Regions from separate parts of the Arthrobacter sp. Y3224198 genome, predicted to be linked through region 1. Evidence: riboswitches for the same ligand, from Rfam matches in the RefSeq annotation. Region 1 holds a riboswitch; the other holds the start of a gene.

What was found. Region 1 has a riboswitch for S-adenosylmethionine ahead of AC5RUF_RS05410 (cobalamin-independent methionine synthase II family protein). Riboswitches for the same ligand answer to the same signal wherever they lie in the genome.
Region 2: another riboswitch for S-adenosylmethionine. It lies ahead of AC5RUF_RS12400 (bifunctional o-acetylhomoserine/o-acetylserine sulfhydrylase); the one in region 1 lies ahead of AC5RUF_RS05410 (cobalamin-independent methionine synthase II family protein).

What each region holds. Positions count from the first base shown of each region.
Region 1 is NZ_JBNHFG010000006.1:117,547-125,275, forward strand. It holds gene AC5RUF_RS05385 (SDR family NAD(P)-dependent oxidoreductase) at 1-242, shown strand, start outside; gene AC5RUF_RS05390 (aldehyde dehydrogenase family protein) at 239-1,663, shown strand; gene pgm (phosphoglucomutase (alpha-D-glucose-1,6-bisphosphate-dependent)) at 1,732-3,363, opposite strand; gene AC5RUF_RS05400 (hypothetical protein) at 3,481-3,834, shown strand; gene AC5RUF_RS05405 (hypothetical protein) at 3,892-4,092, opposite strand; gene AC5RUF_RS05410 (cobalamin-independent methionine synthase II family protein) at 4,176-5,381, opposite strand; SAM riboswitch class IV at 5,398-5,522, opposite strand; gene AC5RUF_RS05415 (peptide MFS transporter) at 5,642-7,045, opposite strand; gene AC5RUF_RS05420 (MsnO8 family LLM class oxidoreductase) at 7,342-7,729, shown strand, end outside.
Region 2 is NZ_JBNHFG010000023.1:31,500-39,228, reverse strand. It holds gene hutI (imidazolonepropionase) at 1-829, shown strand, start outside; gene AC5RUF_RS12420 (CPBP family intramembrane glutamic endopeptidase) at 875-1,663, shown strand; gene AC5RUF_RS12415 (glycoside hydrolase family 2 protein) at 1,695-3,512, shown strand; gene AC5RUF_RS12410 (putative endonuclease domain-containing protein) at 3,622-4,566, opposite strand; gene AC5RUF_RS12405 (VOC family protein) at 4,756-5,406, opposite strand; SAM riboswitch class IV at 5,568-5,684, shown strand; gene AC5RUF_RS12400 (bifunctional o-acetylhomoserine/o-acetylserine sulfhydrylase) at 5,784-7,100, shown strand; gene metX (homoserine O-acetyltransferase MetX) at 7,109-7,729, shown strand, end outside.

The DNA of each region.
Region 1 (7,729 bases):
CGTTGATGACCCCGCTGATGGAACCGCAGTACGTGGTGGACCGGGCCTGGGAGGCCCTGCTGGCCGGCAAGGCACGGATCCAGCTGCCGTGGACCGTGGCGCTGGGCAGCGCACTGCGCAACGTGCTGCCGCAGCCCGCCTGGGATGTGGTGGCCGGACGGGTGTTCAAGGTCTACCAGTCCATGGACCACTTCACCGGCCGCAAACCGGCCGTCGAGCCGAAGGAAGCCGGCAAGGCATGAGTGAAATGGTTTCCGCCTTCTCTTCCGACTCCGGCACGCCTGCCGGAACCGGAGCAACGGTACCGGTGGTGCTGGAGCGGGTCCGGAAGGCATATGCCTCCGGCCGCACCCGCCCGCTGGCGTGGCGGCGCGCCCAGCTGGAAGGACTCATCCGGCTGTTCCGTGAAAGCGAGCAGCAGCTCTCCGACGCCCTGGCCGCGGACCTGGGCAAGAACCCGCTCGAAAGCTATGTGACCGAACTGTCGCTGGTACGGGCCGAGGCTGAGCACGCACTCAAGCACCTGGACAAGTGGACGCGCAGCCGGCGGGTTCCGGTACCGCTTGGCCTGATGCCGGCGTCGGCCAAGACCCAGCCGCAGCCGCTGGGCGTGGTGCTGATCATCGGTCCCTGGAACTATCCCGTGCAGCTGGTGCTGGCCCCGCTGGTCGGTGCCCTGGCCGCGGGCAACGCTGCGGTGCTCAAGCCCAGCGAACTGGCCCCGGCGACATCGGCCGCGCTGGCGGAACTGGTGCCCCGCTACCTGGATGCCGACGCCGTGGCCGTGGTCCAGGGCGGACAGGAAACCAGCACCGCGCTGCTGAAGGAACGTTTCGACTCGATCTTCTTCACCGGCGGCGAGCGGGTTGGGCGGATTGTCCTGCAGGCCGCCGCCGAGCACCTGACACCGGTCACCCTGGAACTGGGCGGCAAGTCCCCGGCCGTGGTGCTGGACGGCAACTGGGCCGGCGTGGCCCGCCGGCTGGTGTTCGGCAAGCTGCTCAACGCCGGGCAGACCTGCGTGGCGCCGGATTATGTGCTCGTCACAGAGGAAGCCGCTCCGGCGCTGCAGAAGCACCTCGTCAAAGCGGTGGCGGAGCTGTTCGGCAAGGATCCGTCCAAGAGCAAGGACTTCGGGCGGATTGTCAACGAACAGCACTGGGAGCGCCTGGTGGGGCTGCTGGAGAGCGGCACCGTGCTGGCCGGCGGGCGCAGCGACCGGGCCTCGCTGTACCTCGAGCCCACCATCCTCACGGATGTGGATCCGGGCTCGCCGGTGATGCAGGAGGAGATTTTCGGGCCCATCCTGCCCGTGCTGACAGTGAAGGACCTGGATGAGGCGATGGAGTTCATCAATGCCCGCCCGGTGCCGCTTTCGGCCTACCTCTACACCAATTCGGCGCCTGCCCGGCAGGCGTTTGAAGCAGGGGTGCGTGCCGGCAGCATCAACCACAATGCCAGCACCGTGCAGCTGGCCGTGCCGGGACTGCCCTTCGGCGGCGCCGGCGCCAGCGGAACCGGGGCGTACCACGGCAAGTACACCTTCGACACGTTCAGCCAGCTGCGTCCGGTCTTCACCAAGGGAACCCTGCTGGACACGCTCCGGTTCGCGTACCCGCCCTACAACGGGGTGAAGAAGCAGATCCTCCGGCGGCTGCTCTAGGGCAGGCCCGAAACCCAAAAGAGGTGCACCGCCCGCCGGGCCGTGCACCTCTTTTGTGCGGTTGCTTCCTAGGAAATCACGCCGTCCACAATGGCCTTGGCCTCGGCCTGGACCTGGTGCAGATGCTCCTCGCCCTTAAAGGACTCGGCGTAGATCTTGTAGACGTCCTCGGTGCCGGAGGGCCGGGCGGCAAACCATGCGTTCTCGGTGGTTACCTTCAGTCCGCCGACGGGCGCTCCGTTGCCGGGTGCCTCCGTGAGGCGGGCGGTGATCTCCTCGCCGGCCAGGGTGGTGGCGGTGACGTCCGACGGCGAGAGCTTGGCCAGCGCTGCCTTCTGTTCCCTGGTGGCGGGAGCATCCACGCGGGCGTACTCCGGATCGCCAAACCGGTTGGTGAGCTCGCGGTACCGCTGCGAGGGGGTCTTGCCGGTGACGGCCGTCATTTCGGAGGCCAGCAGCGCGAGCAGGAGGCCGTCCTTGTCGGTGCTCCACGGCGTCGCGTCCATCCGCAGGAAGGAGGCACCGGCGGATTCCTCGCCGCCGAAGGCCGTTTCACCGGAGAGCAGGCCGGGCACAAACCACTTGAAGCCGACGGGCACCTCCATCAGGACCCGGCCGAGGTCGGCGGTCACCCGGTCGATCATGGAGGAGGAGACCAGCGTCTTGCCCACCATGGCGTCCGCGCTCCAGCCGGAGCGGTTGCGGTACAGGTAGTCGATGGCGGTGGCGAGGTAGTGGTTCGGATTCATCAGCCCGCCGTCGGGGGTAACGATGCCGTGGCGGTCTGCGTCGGCGTCGTTGCCGGTGGCAATGTCGTACCGGTCCGCCCGGGCAATCAGGGAGGCCATGGCGTACGGCGAGGAGCAGTCCATACGGATCTTCTCGTCCCAGTCCAGGGTCATAAAGGCCCACTGCGGGTCGACATTGGGATTCACCACGGTCAGATTCAGCCGGTGCCGTTCGGCAATGGCACCCCAGTAGTCCACGGAGGCGCCGCCCAGGGGATCCGCCCCGATGTGCAGGCCGGCGTTGCGGATGGCATCCAGGTTCAGGACCGAGGGGAGGTCCTCGACGTAGTTCTGCATGAAGTCATAGGTGCCCACCGAGTCGGCCAGCCGCGCTTCGCCCAGGGGAATCCGCTTCACGCCCTCCAGGCCGGCAACAAGCAGCTGGTTGGCGCGGTCCGCGATCCAGTTGGTGATGTCCGAACCGGCGGGACCGCCCGTGGGCGGGTTGTACTTGAACCCGCCGTCGGAAGGCGGATTGTGCGACGGCGTCACCACAATGCCGTCTGCCTGGTCCGTCCGCGAGGCGTTGTACTTCAGGATCGCGTGGCTGACGGCGGGCGTGGGGGTGAAACCGTTCCGTGCGTCGATCAGCACGTTCACGCCGTTGGCGGCCAGGACCTCCAGGGCGGTGTTCTGCGCCGGCTCGGACAGGCCGTGGGTGTCCTTGCCCATGAACAGCGGCCCGGTAATGCCCGCCGAGGTGCGGTACTCGACGATCGCCTGGGTGATGGCCGCAATGTGCTGTTCATTGAAGGCACCGTTCAGGGAAGATCCCCGGTGTCCGGAGGTACCGAAAGCAACGCGCTGCGCAACGTTGGAAGGGTCCGGCGCGACGTCGTAATAGGCGTCCAACAGCGCTGTGAGATCTACAAGGTCGGAAGGTTCGGCTGGTTTTCCTGCACGATTAGACATACCCCTAAGCATGCCAAAGAAACGGCGGGGACGGCAGACGGACCCCTACGCGTAAATCCCGGCGCCGGGGCCGTATGCTCTATCCGACAGCAGCGGGGGCGGCAGGAAGGGGGCACCATGGCGGCAGGAGCAGCTCCGGTAACGGTCCGGCGCCCCGGGATGCGCCGGGGCACCCGCACGGGCATGGTGGTGCTGAACCTTGCCTGCCTCTGTGCGTCCCCGGTGTTCTGGTTCGCCTGGAGTCAGCGGACGGCGTTTCACCTGCCGGAGTGGGCCGAAAACGCGGCCGGGTTTACCGGCGGGATCCTGCCCGTGCTGATGTTCGCGGCGGCATGGTGCGCCGCCGCCGTCCATTTCGGCCACGGCCGGCCGCAGGCAGCGGGAACCATCTTCAACTTCATGTCTTCGCTGGGGCTGCTGGCCGCGGCCGCCGGGATGCTGGCACTGACCAGCGCCGGGCTGGACGGATAGCAGCGAACGGCCGCCTTAAAAGCAGCTGCGGGAAGGTTTCCCTCCCCGCAGCAGGTGCTACTGGTCCTTGTGATTGGCCTTGAAGTTCTCGTTGTCGGAATTCAGGCCCTGCGCAAGGTTGGAGTGCACCTCGGTGCGCGGATCGGAGTGGTCCTGGCTGCCGCTGCCGTCCGGAACCTCCTCCGAGGTCTGCATGAGGTTCTCCACGGCGTTCTCAATCGGATTCGACGATTCCGCCGGCTTGTCTGTCTTTGCCACTGCGTCCTCCCTTGCTCCAAACCATCAGTAACCTTACGGTTTCCACTGTAGTCCAACAGCGGTCCGCACGGTTAGGTCCGGACCTACCAAAGCCGGTTGCTGGCCCGCCGGGCGCCCTCACCGAGCGCCTCAAGCTTGGCAGCCGCAATCTGGGGATGCACCCGGCCGCCCAGCCCGCAGTCGGTTGAGGCAATAACGTTCTCCCGTCCCACCAGCCGGGCGAAACGCTCAATCCGGTCCGCCACCAGATCCGGATGCTCCACCACGTTGGTGGCATGGGAAACGACGCCGGGGATAATCACTTTCCCGTCCGGCAGCTTGGTGTCTTCCCACACCCGCCATTCGTGCTCGTGCCGGACATTGCCGGCTTCGAAGCTGTAGCCGCCGGCGTTGATGCTCAGCAGGGTGTCCACGAGGTGGCGGAACTCGATGTCGGTGGTGTGCGGGCCGTGCCAGGAACCCCAGCACAGGTGAAAGCGGATCTGTTCCTCCGGCAGCCCGCGCAGGGCGTAATTCAGGGCCTCCACCCGGATCCGGGTGAACCGCAGGTAATCCTGAACCGACGGTTCCGGGTTGATCTGGTCCCAGTTCTCGGCAATCGAGGGGTCATCGATCTGCACAATCAGTCCGGCGTCGACGATCGCCTTGTACTCCTCGCGCATGGCATCGGCGCACGCGTAGATGAACTCTTCCTCCGTGGAGTAGTACTCGTTGGCGATCCGGGAGCAGGAGCCCGGCGAAAGGGAGGCCAGGAAGCCCTCCGACAGGCCCGCCCCGACCAGGCCTGCCTTGAGGTTGGCAATATCTCCCGCCACGGCGTCGTACCCGGTGTATTCCACTTTGCCGGTGACTTTCGGGAAAACCTTCTGCGCGCCCGTGGTGATGCCCGACGACGGGTCTGTGTAGGCCTCGCGGAAACGGACCCGGTCGCGGCGGTCACCGAAGCTGGTCAGAACAACCTTGCCCGGTTCCGAACGGACCGGCTCCATGTCCCAGATGCCCGTTTCAGCCACACTCAGGCCGCTCAGCCGGGCGAAGGAGTAGGACCACCAGGCCCCGTAATCCACCTCGGCGGACATCGCGTGCCCGTACTCGCCGTCGTTCGGGATATCGATGCCGGCCTCCTGCTGGCGCCGCACCAGGTCGGCTACGGCATCCCGCAGCAGCTGTTCATAGCCGGCGGTGTCCGCGGGGTTGGCGTCCCTGGCCGCATTGGCGGCGAGCAGTTCGGGTGTGCGGGGGAGTGAACCGGCGTGGGTGGTCAGGATACGGTCGGTGCTTTTGCGCATGGGAATCCTCGGGGATCGTGTGCTCTTGCCTGCACCGGATGCCCTGAAGGGCGGTGCAGGCCGCTTCGTCATCCGAACCACCCGTGAAGCATGGGGTTGGTGCACGGCCAAGTCGGAGCTTGGCGGCCGTGTCTCCTGAAGCTGGTGCCATCCTAACCACGCCGTGCCGTCCCCACCAAGCACATGACGAAAAGCAAAAAGGGCGGCAGCTCCGGGTTTTCCGGTGCTGCCGCCCTGTGGAGGGTATCGTGCCGTGCTTGCTAGCGAACGCCGCTCATCAGCTTCTTGATGGCCGGGGTCGCCGCTGCCAGGGCGATGCCCAGGACAATGGCGGTTCCGCCGCTGAACAGGAAGTAACTGACCTCGGTGTCGGGGTTGTAGAATTGAGCCAGCCAGCCCGCAAGGGTGGTGCCCAGGGAAACCGAGAGGAAGAACAGGGCAACCATCTGGGTCCGGAAGACCTCCGGGGCCAGTTTGGTGGCCACGGACAGGCCGATCGGGGAGATGAAGAGTTCCGCGAAGGTGAACAGCAGCAGGATGCCGACCAGGGCCAGCAGCGGGGTGCTGTTGGCGCCGCCGCCGGAGAACGGAATGAAGGCGAGGAACGCCAGGCCCATGACGGCAAGGCCCAGTGCGAACTTCAGCGGCGAGGACGGCTGCCGGTCGCCCAGCTTGGTCCAGACCGCAGCGAAGACGGCCGCGAAGATGATGATGAAGATCGGGTTGATCGACTGCACCCAGCTCGGCGGCATGGTCCAGCCGAAGATGGTGCGGTCCAGGGACGTGTCGGCGTACAGCGCCACCACGGTGAACTGCTGCTGGAACAGGGCCCAGAAGGCGGCGCTGGCAATGAACAGCGGCATAAAGGAGAACACCCGGCGCCGTTCCACCTGGTTGACCTTCTTGCTGCCCAGGATGATGACGAAGTAGGCAACCGCGGCCAGGATGGCCACTGCGGCCATCACCACGGCGAGGTTCGTGGCGGTCAGGAGTCCGAACACCACGGCCAGGACAATCACCACCAGGGCGGCAACGGTGTACACGCCGACCTTGAGGTACTGCTGCTTGGGCAGCGGGTTGGCTACTTCATGCGCGGCTTCCGGCAGGTATTTGCGCGTGAGGCCGTACTGGACCAGGCCGATGGCCATGCCGATTGCGGCAAGGCCGAAGCCGTAGTGGAAGCCGAGGCGGACCTGGAGCAGGCCGGTGAGGAGGGGGCCCACCAGGGCGCCCAGGTTGATGCCCATGTAGAAGAGGGAGAAACCGGCGTCGCGCCGTTCATCCTTCTCGGAGTACAGGGTTCCAACCAGCGACGTGGCGTTGGCCTTGACGCCGCCCGAGCCCAGTGCAATGAGGATCAGGCCGGCAGCCAGTCCCGCGGCACCCGGAAGTACGGCCAGGGAAATGTGGCCGAGTACGACTATGGCTGCGGAGTAGAAGAGGACCCGCTCGGAGCCGAGCACGCGGTCGGCCAGCCAAGCGCCGAGAATGGTGGAAAGGTAAACGCCACCGCCGTACGCGCCAACCAAAGAGGTGGCAACAGCAACATCGATGCCGAGGCCGCCTTCAGTGACCGAGTAGTACATGTAGTACAGCAGGATGCCCTGCATGCCGTAGAACGAGAATCGTTCCCACAGCTCGACACTGAAAAGATTGGCCAACATCCGGGGATGGCCGAAGAAGGTTTTACGCGCTTCTTGGACGCCTGGGGTACTGGGGGTATGGCTCACCCATTAATGTTCCCACCCCTTCCTTGGGTTGGCGCCGGACAATCCTGCGTAATCCGCTCCGGACCGGGAAGGTTTTTCGAAGCCCTGTGGGGAAGGTCACCGGATTCCGGCTCGATTTTGGCGAGGTTACGTGCTTTAAGTCTCCCGTTACACGCGGATTTGGCGCAAACAAGCGGATTTGACTACAAGCGGGACGGAATTCCGCGGGCGGGGGCGCGGTTGGCACCCGTATGTCCACCCTGAACATCCCTGTTTCCATTCTTGACCGGGCCAATTCCCGGGAAGGGTCTTCCGAAGCCGACGCGCTGCTGGCGGTGGCGGAACGGGCCGAGGCAGCCGAGAAGCTGGGCTACCGGCGCTTCTGGGTGGCCGAACACCATGCCGTGGCCGGGATTGCCGGGTCTGCGCCAGCCGTTCTGATGGCCTCCCTTGCTGCCCGCACGCACAGTATCCGGATCGGATCCGGTGGAATCATGCTGCCCAACCATGCACCGCTCGTTGTGGCTGAACAGGCCGCCACCCTGGCTGCCCTGTATCCGGGCCGCATTGACCTGGGGCTGGGCCGGTCCCTAGGGTTCACGGCTGCCGTGCGCCGGGCACTGCGTGCCGGGACAGCCG
Region 2 (7,729 bases), on a different contig from region 1:
AACCGGGTACGGCCTCACCGTGGACGAGGAAGCCCGCAGCGCCCGGATCGCCTCCACCGTGGCGGACCAGGTCAGCTTCCTCGGCGCCCATCTGGTTCCCCCGGGCGCCGATGCAGAGGAGTACACGGACCTGGTCTGCGGGCCGATGCTGACCGCCGTCCGCCCCTATGTGCAGTGGATGGACGTGTTCTGCGAGGAAGGGGCGTTTACGCCGGACCAGTCGCGCCGGGTCCTGGCCGCCGGGCAGGCCGCCGGCCTCGGGCTGCGGGTGCACGGAAACCAGTTGGGCCCCGGGAAGGGAGTGGGGCTGGCGGCGGAGTTCGGTGCGGCCAGCGTGGACCACGTTAACCACCTCTCCGACGCCGATGTGGAGGCGCTCGCCGGCACCTGGGCCGGCTGGAACGCGGACGCGGCGTCCGGAACGCCGGGAACCGTGGCAACCTGCCTGCCCGCCTGCGACCTGTCCACCCGGGCTCCGCTGGCCCCGGCCCGCCGGCTGCTGGATGCCGGGGTGCAGGTGGTGCTCGCGTCCAACTGCAATCCGGGCACGTCCTACACCAGCTCCATGAACTTCTGCGTGGCAACGGCAGTGCTGCAGATGGGCCTGACCGTGGCCGAAGCCCTCCGGGCTGCAACCTTCGGCGGAGCCCTGGCGCTGCGCGTGCACACCGGAGAGGACCGGGACGGGCAACGGGCGGTGGGCTCCCTGGCCGTGGGGAACCGGGCGGACCTGCAGTTGCTTAATGCGCCCTCGGCTGCGCATCTGGCCTACCGGCCGGGGATGCCGCTGACCGGGCAGGTCTGGCGGGCGGGCCGGGCCATACGCTGAAGTGCCAGCGGCCCGGCGGGCGTGCTGTCCGGCACAATGGAGTCCATGCGCGCTGCTTCCCCTTCCGCCCCGACAGGCACCCTGGATCCCCGTGCCCGCCGGATGCTGGTCTTCGAGATCCTTATTGTGCTGGGCCTGTCGCTGGGCCGCTCGGGGGTGTACGCCGTCGTCGAGCTCCTCGAAAAGGCCACTGAAGCGCCGCTTGGCGGGCAGACCACCACGCTGAACCCGGTGCTGGACGAGCAGCCCTGGTTCGATCTGGCCTACCAGTTGCTGGGCATCTTCTTCTCACTGGTGCCGGTGGCGCTGGTGCTGTTCCTGCTGACCGAACCCGGGAAATCGGCGTTCCGCCGGATCGGCTTCACTTTTGCCCGGCCCGTGCACGACTTCCTGCTCGGCATCGGCCTGGCCGCCGTGATCGGCGGAGGCACCTTGGGCGTGTACGCGGCCGGACGCGCGCTGGGCATCACCACCGCCATCGTTCCTGCGGCGCTGGATACCTATTGGTGGACGCTGCCGGTTCTGGTGCTTTCGGCCGTGCGGCATGCGGTGCTCGAAGAGATCATTGTGGTGGGCTACCTGTTCACCCGGCTGCGGCAGCTGGGCTGGGGTGTCCCGGCGATGATAATCACCAGTGCGCTGATCCGCGGCAGCTACCACCTGTACCAGGGCATCGGCCCGGGCATCGGCAACTTCCTGATGGGACTGCTTTTCGGTGCCGTGTACGTGAAAACCCGGCGGGTGATGCCGCTGGTCATCGCCCATGCGCTGGTGGACATTGCCGGGTTCGTGGGGTTCGCGCTGTTCGGCCCCGCCATCGGCATCGGCACCTGATTTTCTTGGAACACCACGAAAGGCACAACGCATGACACTGATCACCCGCTGGGGCAAGGACCTGGATCCGGATGACGTGCTGCAGGAGTACCCCCGTCCCCAACTGGTCCGGGACAGCTACCTGAACCTCAACGGGTACTGGCAGTACGCCGTCACGACCGCCACGCGGGACCGGATGCCGGCTGTCGGTGAATGGGCCGGCAGGATCCTGGTGCCGTTCTCGCCCGAGGCGCCGCTGTCCGGCGTCGGCCGCCAGCTGATGCCGGAACAGGCCCTCTGGTACCGGCGGACCGTGGATCTGCCGGCGGGCTTCGCCGGCGAGCGGGTGCTGCTGCACTTCGGTGCCGTGGACCAAAGCTGCACGGTGGCGGTCAATGGAACGCCGGTGGGTGGGCATGACGGCGGCTACCTGCCGTTCACCCTGGACATCACCGACGCACTGGTGGACGGACCGGAGCAGGAGATCACGGTCCGGGTCCGGGACATCAGCGACACGGGGTACCACAGCCGGGGCAAGCAGAAGCTGACCCGGGGCGGCATCTGGTACACCGCGCAGTCGGGCATCTGGCAGACGGTGTGGCTGGAGTCCGTGCCGGAGTTGAGCATCGGACGCCTGGTGCTGGTACCCTCCCTGGACGCCGTGGAGGTGACGGTCCTGGTCGATGGCGGTGACGGGCCGGGCGGTGCGGACGCTTCCGGCGCTTTGGACGCTTCCGGCATGACAGCCGAGGTCGTCGTGTCCGCTGACGGACAGACCGTGGCCGAGGCCGCCGTCGTACCCGGTGTGCCTCTCCGCCTTCCCATACCCGATCCGCAATTGTGGACGCCAGAGGACCCGTTCCTCTACGACGTTCAGGTGCGGCTGCTCGTGGACGGACGGGAAACCGACCGGGTACGCAGCTACACGGGACTGCGCACCGTGGGAATGGGCCCCGACGCCCAGGGCCGGCTGCGGTTGCTGCTCAACGGGCAGCCCTATTTCCAGGCCGGGCTGCTCGACCAGGGATACTGGCCGGACGGGCTGTATACCGCGCCGTCGGACGACGCTTTGGCCTCGGACATCCAGCGGGCGAAGGATCTGGGCTTCAATATGCTGCGCAAGCACATCAAGATCGAGCCGCTGCGTTGGTACTACCACTGCGACAGGCTGGGCATTCTGGTCTGGCAGGACATGGTCAACGGCGGCACCAGCTACCGGCACTCGGTGGTGACGGCCCCCGCCCTGGGCGCACCCCGCCGACGTGACAACGCTTATCTGGCCTTCGGCCGCGACGATGCAGACGGCCGTGCAGAGTTCCTGGCCGAACTGCGCGGGACTGTGGAACTGCTGCAGAACACGGTCTCCCTTGCCGTCTGGGTTCCCTTCAACGAGGGCTGGGGCCAGTTCGACGCCAACTCCGTCACCGAGCAGCTCCGCCGGCTGGATCCGACCCGCACCGTCGACCATGCCAGCGGCTGGCATGACCAGGGCGGGGGAGACCTCAAGAGCGTGCACGTCTACTTTGTGCCGTTCCGGCTGCGCAAGGGCTGGCTGCGCGGCGGCCGCGCCGTCGTCCTGTCCGAATACGGCGGATACAGCCTGCGCATCCCCGGCCACACCTTCAACGACAAGGAGTACGGCTACCGGAGTTTCCGTACCCGTGCCGCGTTGAAGCGGGCCTACCGGCGGCTGATGCTGCGCCAGATCGAACCGGCGGTGGCCCGGGGATTGGCTGCGGCGGTCTACACGCAGCTGAGCGACGTCGAGGACGAGGACAACGGGCTGCTCACCTATGACCGGGCCGTGCTGAAGATCGACGCCGGGACGGTGCGGGAACTCAATGTCCGTCTGATCCGCGCTGCGTCCTGACGGTTCTGCTGCCGGTTTGTCCACTTCGCTGCTGGTTTGGGAAATCCCTGCCGGTTTGCAGCGGAGGGATTTCCCAAACCGGCAGCAGAACCCCTAACCGGCAGCAGATTCACCGCAGGCGGCCGGCACGCGGCAGTCCGGCTGCCACCAATCGGCTCACGAGACTTTCCGGATGCTCGGGCGGTCGGCGTATGTCGGTCCAAGTCCAGCGGACAAACCCGACCCCGGCGGCACGGATGGCGTCTTCCCTCCGTTTTTCCTGGGTGAGGGTGTCCCATGAGGGCGACAGCGCAGAGCCGTTTGCTCCGTATTTCACCGCGCCGTCGAATTCCCCCACCAGCATCTGGTCCTTCCAATAAAAATCTGACCGGAAGCGCCCCGCCGGAGTACTGAACCCGTGCTGGAGTTCCGGGGCAGGAAATCCAAAACGGCGCAGTACGGCGCGGGAATAGGATTCGCCGGCGGATTCGGAAAGGGCATCGGCAAAGTCGATAACCCGGCGGGCCTTTGCCTGTTTGCTGCGGAACGGCACCCTTTGTGCCAGGTCCCGCAGGAGCTCTTTGCTCAGTGGGGGCAGCCCGTGGGCAACATCCGGGCGCAGCACATGGTCCATGGCCGGAACCGCATGCTCGAAGTCGAGGTAGGCAGCCATGTCCAGCACGGTCTGCGCCCGGGAGGTCAGCAGCATGCCGTCGAACGTTTCCACCGGCTCCAGCAGGTGGCGATGGGTCCAGCGGAGGCCGCCACGGCACCGGCCATGTGAGGTGGAGGAGCCCAGCAGCAGAATGTCTGGCGACGTTCCGATAACTGGCAGCCCCCAAATCACGGCAGCAGACTGCTGGATCAGGACACGCTGTCCCGGCACTTGCTGTGAGGCCGCGCGGATCCGGGTCCGTTCACGTTCCCAGGCCGGCATCTGCTGCCACGATCCGGCGGCGACGTAGACCCCGGGGCGAAGGCGGACCAGGTCGCCTATTCGGCATCGCATGGAAAGGGCACGGCGCCCGGCGCCGTAAGTATCGGCGTCGGCGGCATAAATCAGTTCGGGATCCATGCCCTAAGGCTGGAGATGCAGCAGCCAGACAGCGAGGGCGGGAACCTGCTTTGTGGATAACCCGGTCGTTATGGGGAAAGCTCCGGTTTGTGCAAAACGCTGCCGGTTTGGGAAATCCCTGCCGGTTTGCGGCGGAGGGATTTCCCTAACCGGCAGCAGAAACCCTAACCGGCAGCAAAAACCCCGGAACTAGATCTCGACCGGGCCCTTGGCGGTGTCGAAGGTGACCGACATGAGGCCCGGTGTCCCCGCGGGGGCGATCCAAGTGACCCCGACACCGTCCAGCGGCTCCTCCACGGGGTGGCCCAGCCAGTCGCTGACCCGTGCGGCGGAACCGGCGATGGTCAGCGAGCTCAGCTTCACCAGACCGGGCATCCCGGGGATGGCGTTGGACGGGTGCAGCGCTTCGGTGCCGTCATCCCAGCGCAGCAGGTACGGCACCTGCGGGTCGGCGATCAGGCCGTTGATGCCGATCTGCTGCCAGGTCAGCTCCTGGCCGTCCGGGAACTTGCGGTTGCCCGGGACGGAGGAACGGCCGAGCCGTTGCTCGAACGGGGAGAGGTCATCCACGGCCACGCACCAGCCCATCCAGCCGCCGCCGGATTCGGAGCGCTGGCGGACGGCCTGGCCGAAGGGGGCCTTGTCCGACGCCGGGTGGTTCAGGACCTCGACAATCTCGACATATTGGTTGTTGGCCAGGGGCAGGATCATATTGCGGGTACCGAACCGGGGGTGGACACCACCCTTTACGAAGTCGGCGCCGAGAGCGGCAGCAATCCTCTCGGTGGTGGCCAAAAGACCGTCAGATTCACAGGCGTAAGAGACATGATCCAAGCGCATGCGGCTCATTGTGGCACGTTGTGACCGCGGTCTCGACTAAGGGAAGCCTAACCACCGAAGAAGGCAGCACGGAACCGCAAATCCGTTCCCGGGACGGCCGCCTTTTTCACGGAAAGTCATGAAGGTTGCGCTTGGTCCCGGGATCGGTTTCTATTGGTGCAGGTCATGAGTGCCAGCAGATAGCCCCGGCTTGCTGGCCGGCAACCCTCCAACCGCGGTGGGGTGCCCCGGGTGAAGACCTGGCTGGACGCCAAAAGGGCGTTCGGCAAGCGCGGGTCCCACAGCCCCACTGGAAGTCCGGTGATTATCCGGCGAACCATCCGGCGTACCCGGATGTTCCGGCTGGTGCTGTGCGGCCCCTGGTTTGAGGGAGCATCATGAGTGCAGATTGGTCATTTGAAACCCGCCAGATCCACGTTGGACAGGAGCCCGACGCTGTAACCGGCGCCCGTGCCCTGCCGATCTATCAGACATCGTCCTTCGTCTTCCCCAGCGCCGAGGCAGCCGCCAATCGGTTCGCCCTGGCGGAACTGGAACCGATCTACACCCGGATCGGCAACCCCACGCAGGAAGCGGTGGAGAACCGGATCGCCTCGCTGGAGGGCGGCGTCGGGGCGCTGCTGCTGGCGTCCGGACAGGCCGCGGAAACGTTCGCGCTGTTGAACGTGGCCGCCGCCGGCGACCACATTGTGGCGAGCCCCAGCCTCTACGGCGGCACCTACAACCTGCTTCGGCACACGCTGAAGAAATTCGGCATCGACACCACCTTTGTGCAGGACCCGGATGACCTGGAGCAGTGGCGGGCGGCGGTCCGGCCCAATACCAAGGCGTTCTTCGGCGAGGTAGTCTCCAACCCGCGCCAGGACGTGCTGGACCTCGAGGGCATCAGCGCCATTGCCCACGACGCCGGCATCCCCCTGATCGTGGACAACACCCTGGCAACGCCGTACCTGATCCGTCCCATCGAATGGGGCGCGGACATTGTGGTGCATTCAGCCACCAAGTACCTGGGCGGGCACGGAACCTCCATTGCCGGCGTAATCGTGGACTCGGGCAACTTCGACTTCGCCGCCGACCCGGAGAAGTTCCCCGGCTTCAACACCCCGGATGAGAGCTACAACGGGCTGGTCTACGCCCGCGACCTGGGGGTCAACGGTGCGCTGGGCGCCAACCTGGCCTACATCCTGAAGGCACGCGTGCAACTGCTGCGCGATCTCGGCTCGGCGGTTTCCCCGTTCAACGCGTTCCTGATTGCCCAGGGGTTGGAGACCCTGAGCCTGCGCGTGGAGCGGCACGTGGCCAACGCCGTCGCCGTCGCCAACTGGCTTGAAAACCACGACGACGTGCTCTCGGTTGCGTACGCCGGCCTGGAGTCCAGTCCCTGGTTCGAACGCGGACGCACATACGGTCCGCGCGGCACCGGCGCGATTGTTTCCTTCGAAATTGAGGGCGGTGTGGAGGCCGGGAAGCGTTTTGTGGACGGCCTGGAGCTGCATTCCCATGTGGCCAACGTGGGGGACGTGCGCTCGCTGGTGATCCACCCGGCGTCGACCACGCACAGCCAGCTCGGCGCCGAGGCACAGCTGGCCGCCGGTGTCAGCCCGGGGCTGGTGCGGCTGTCCGTGGGCATCGAGCATATCGATGACATCCTTGCGGACCTCGACGCCGGCTTCCGGGCCGCCAAGGGAGCCTAGGGGTCCGCGTGACAATCCGTCACTCTGCTCCGCAGCACCCCGTCACCGACCGGGACGGGGTGCTGCAGTACGCCTCCATCGGCGGACTCGACCTGGAAACCGGCGGCTACCTGCCCGACGTCGTCCTCGGCTACGAAACCTGGGGCCGGCTTGATGCCGATGCCGGTAACGCCGTCTTCATCGCGCACGCCCTAACCGGCAGCACCCACGTGGCGCAGGGGGATACGGACGAACCCGGCTGGTGGGATGACCTGGTGGGTCCGGGGAAAACCGTGGACACGAACCGCTTTTTCGTAGTGGCGGCGAACATGCTGGGCGGCTGCTACGGTTCCACCGGTCCGTCCTCCCTTGATCCGCAGGGCCTGCCCTGGGGATCGCGCTTTCCCCTGGTCACCATCCGTGATGCGGTGCGTGCCGAAGCCCGGCTGGCCGACCTCCTCGGCATTGGCGCCTGGCATGCCGTCCTCGGCGGTTCGCTCGGGGGGGCACGGGCGCTTGAATGGGCGGTGACCGAGCCGGCCCGGGTTCGACGTTGTGCAGTGATTGCGGCGACGGCGGCGAGCACCGCGGAGCAGATCGCCTTTGCCCAGACCCAGCTGGCCGCCATCCGGCTGGATCCGGACTTCAGC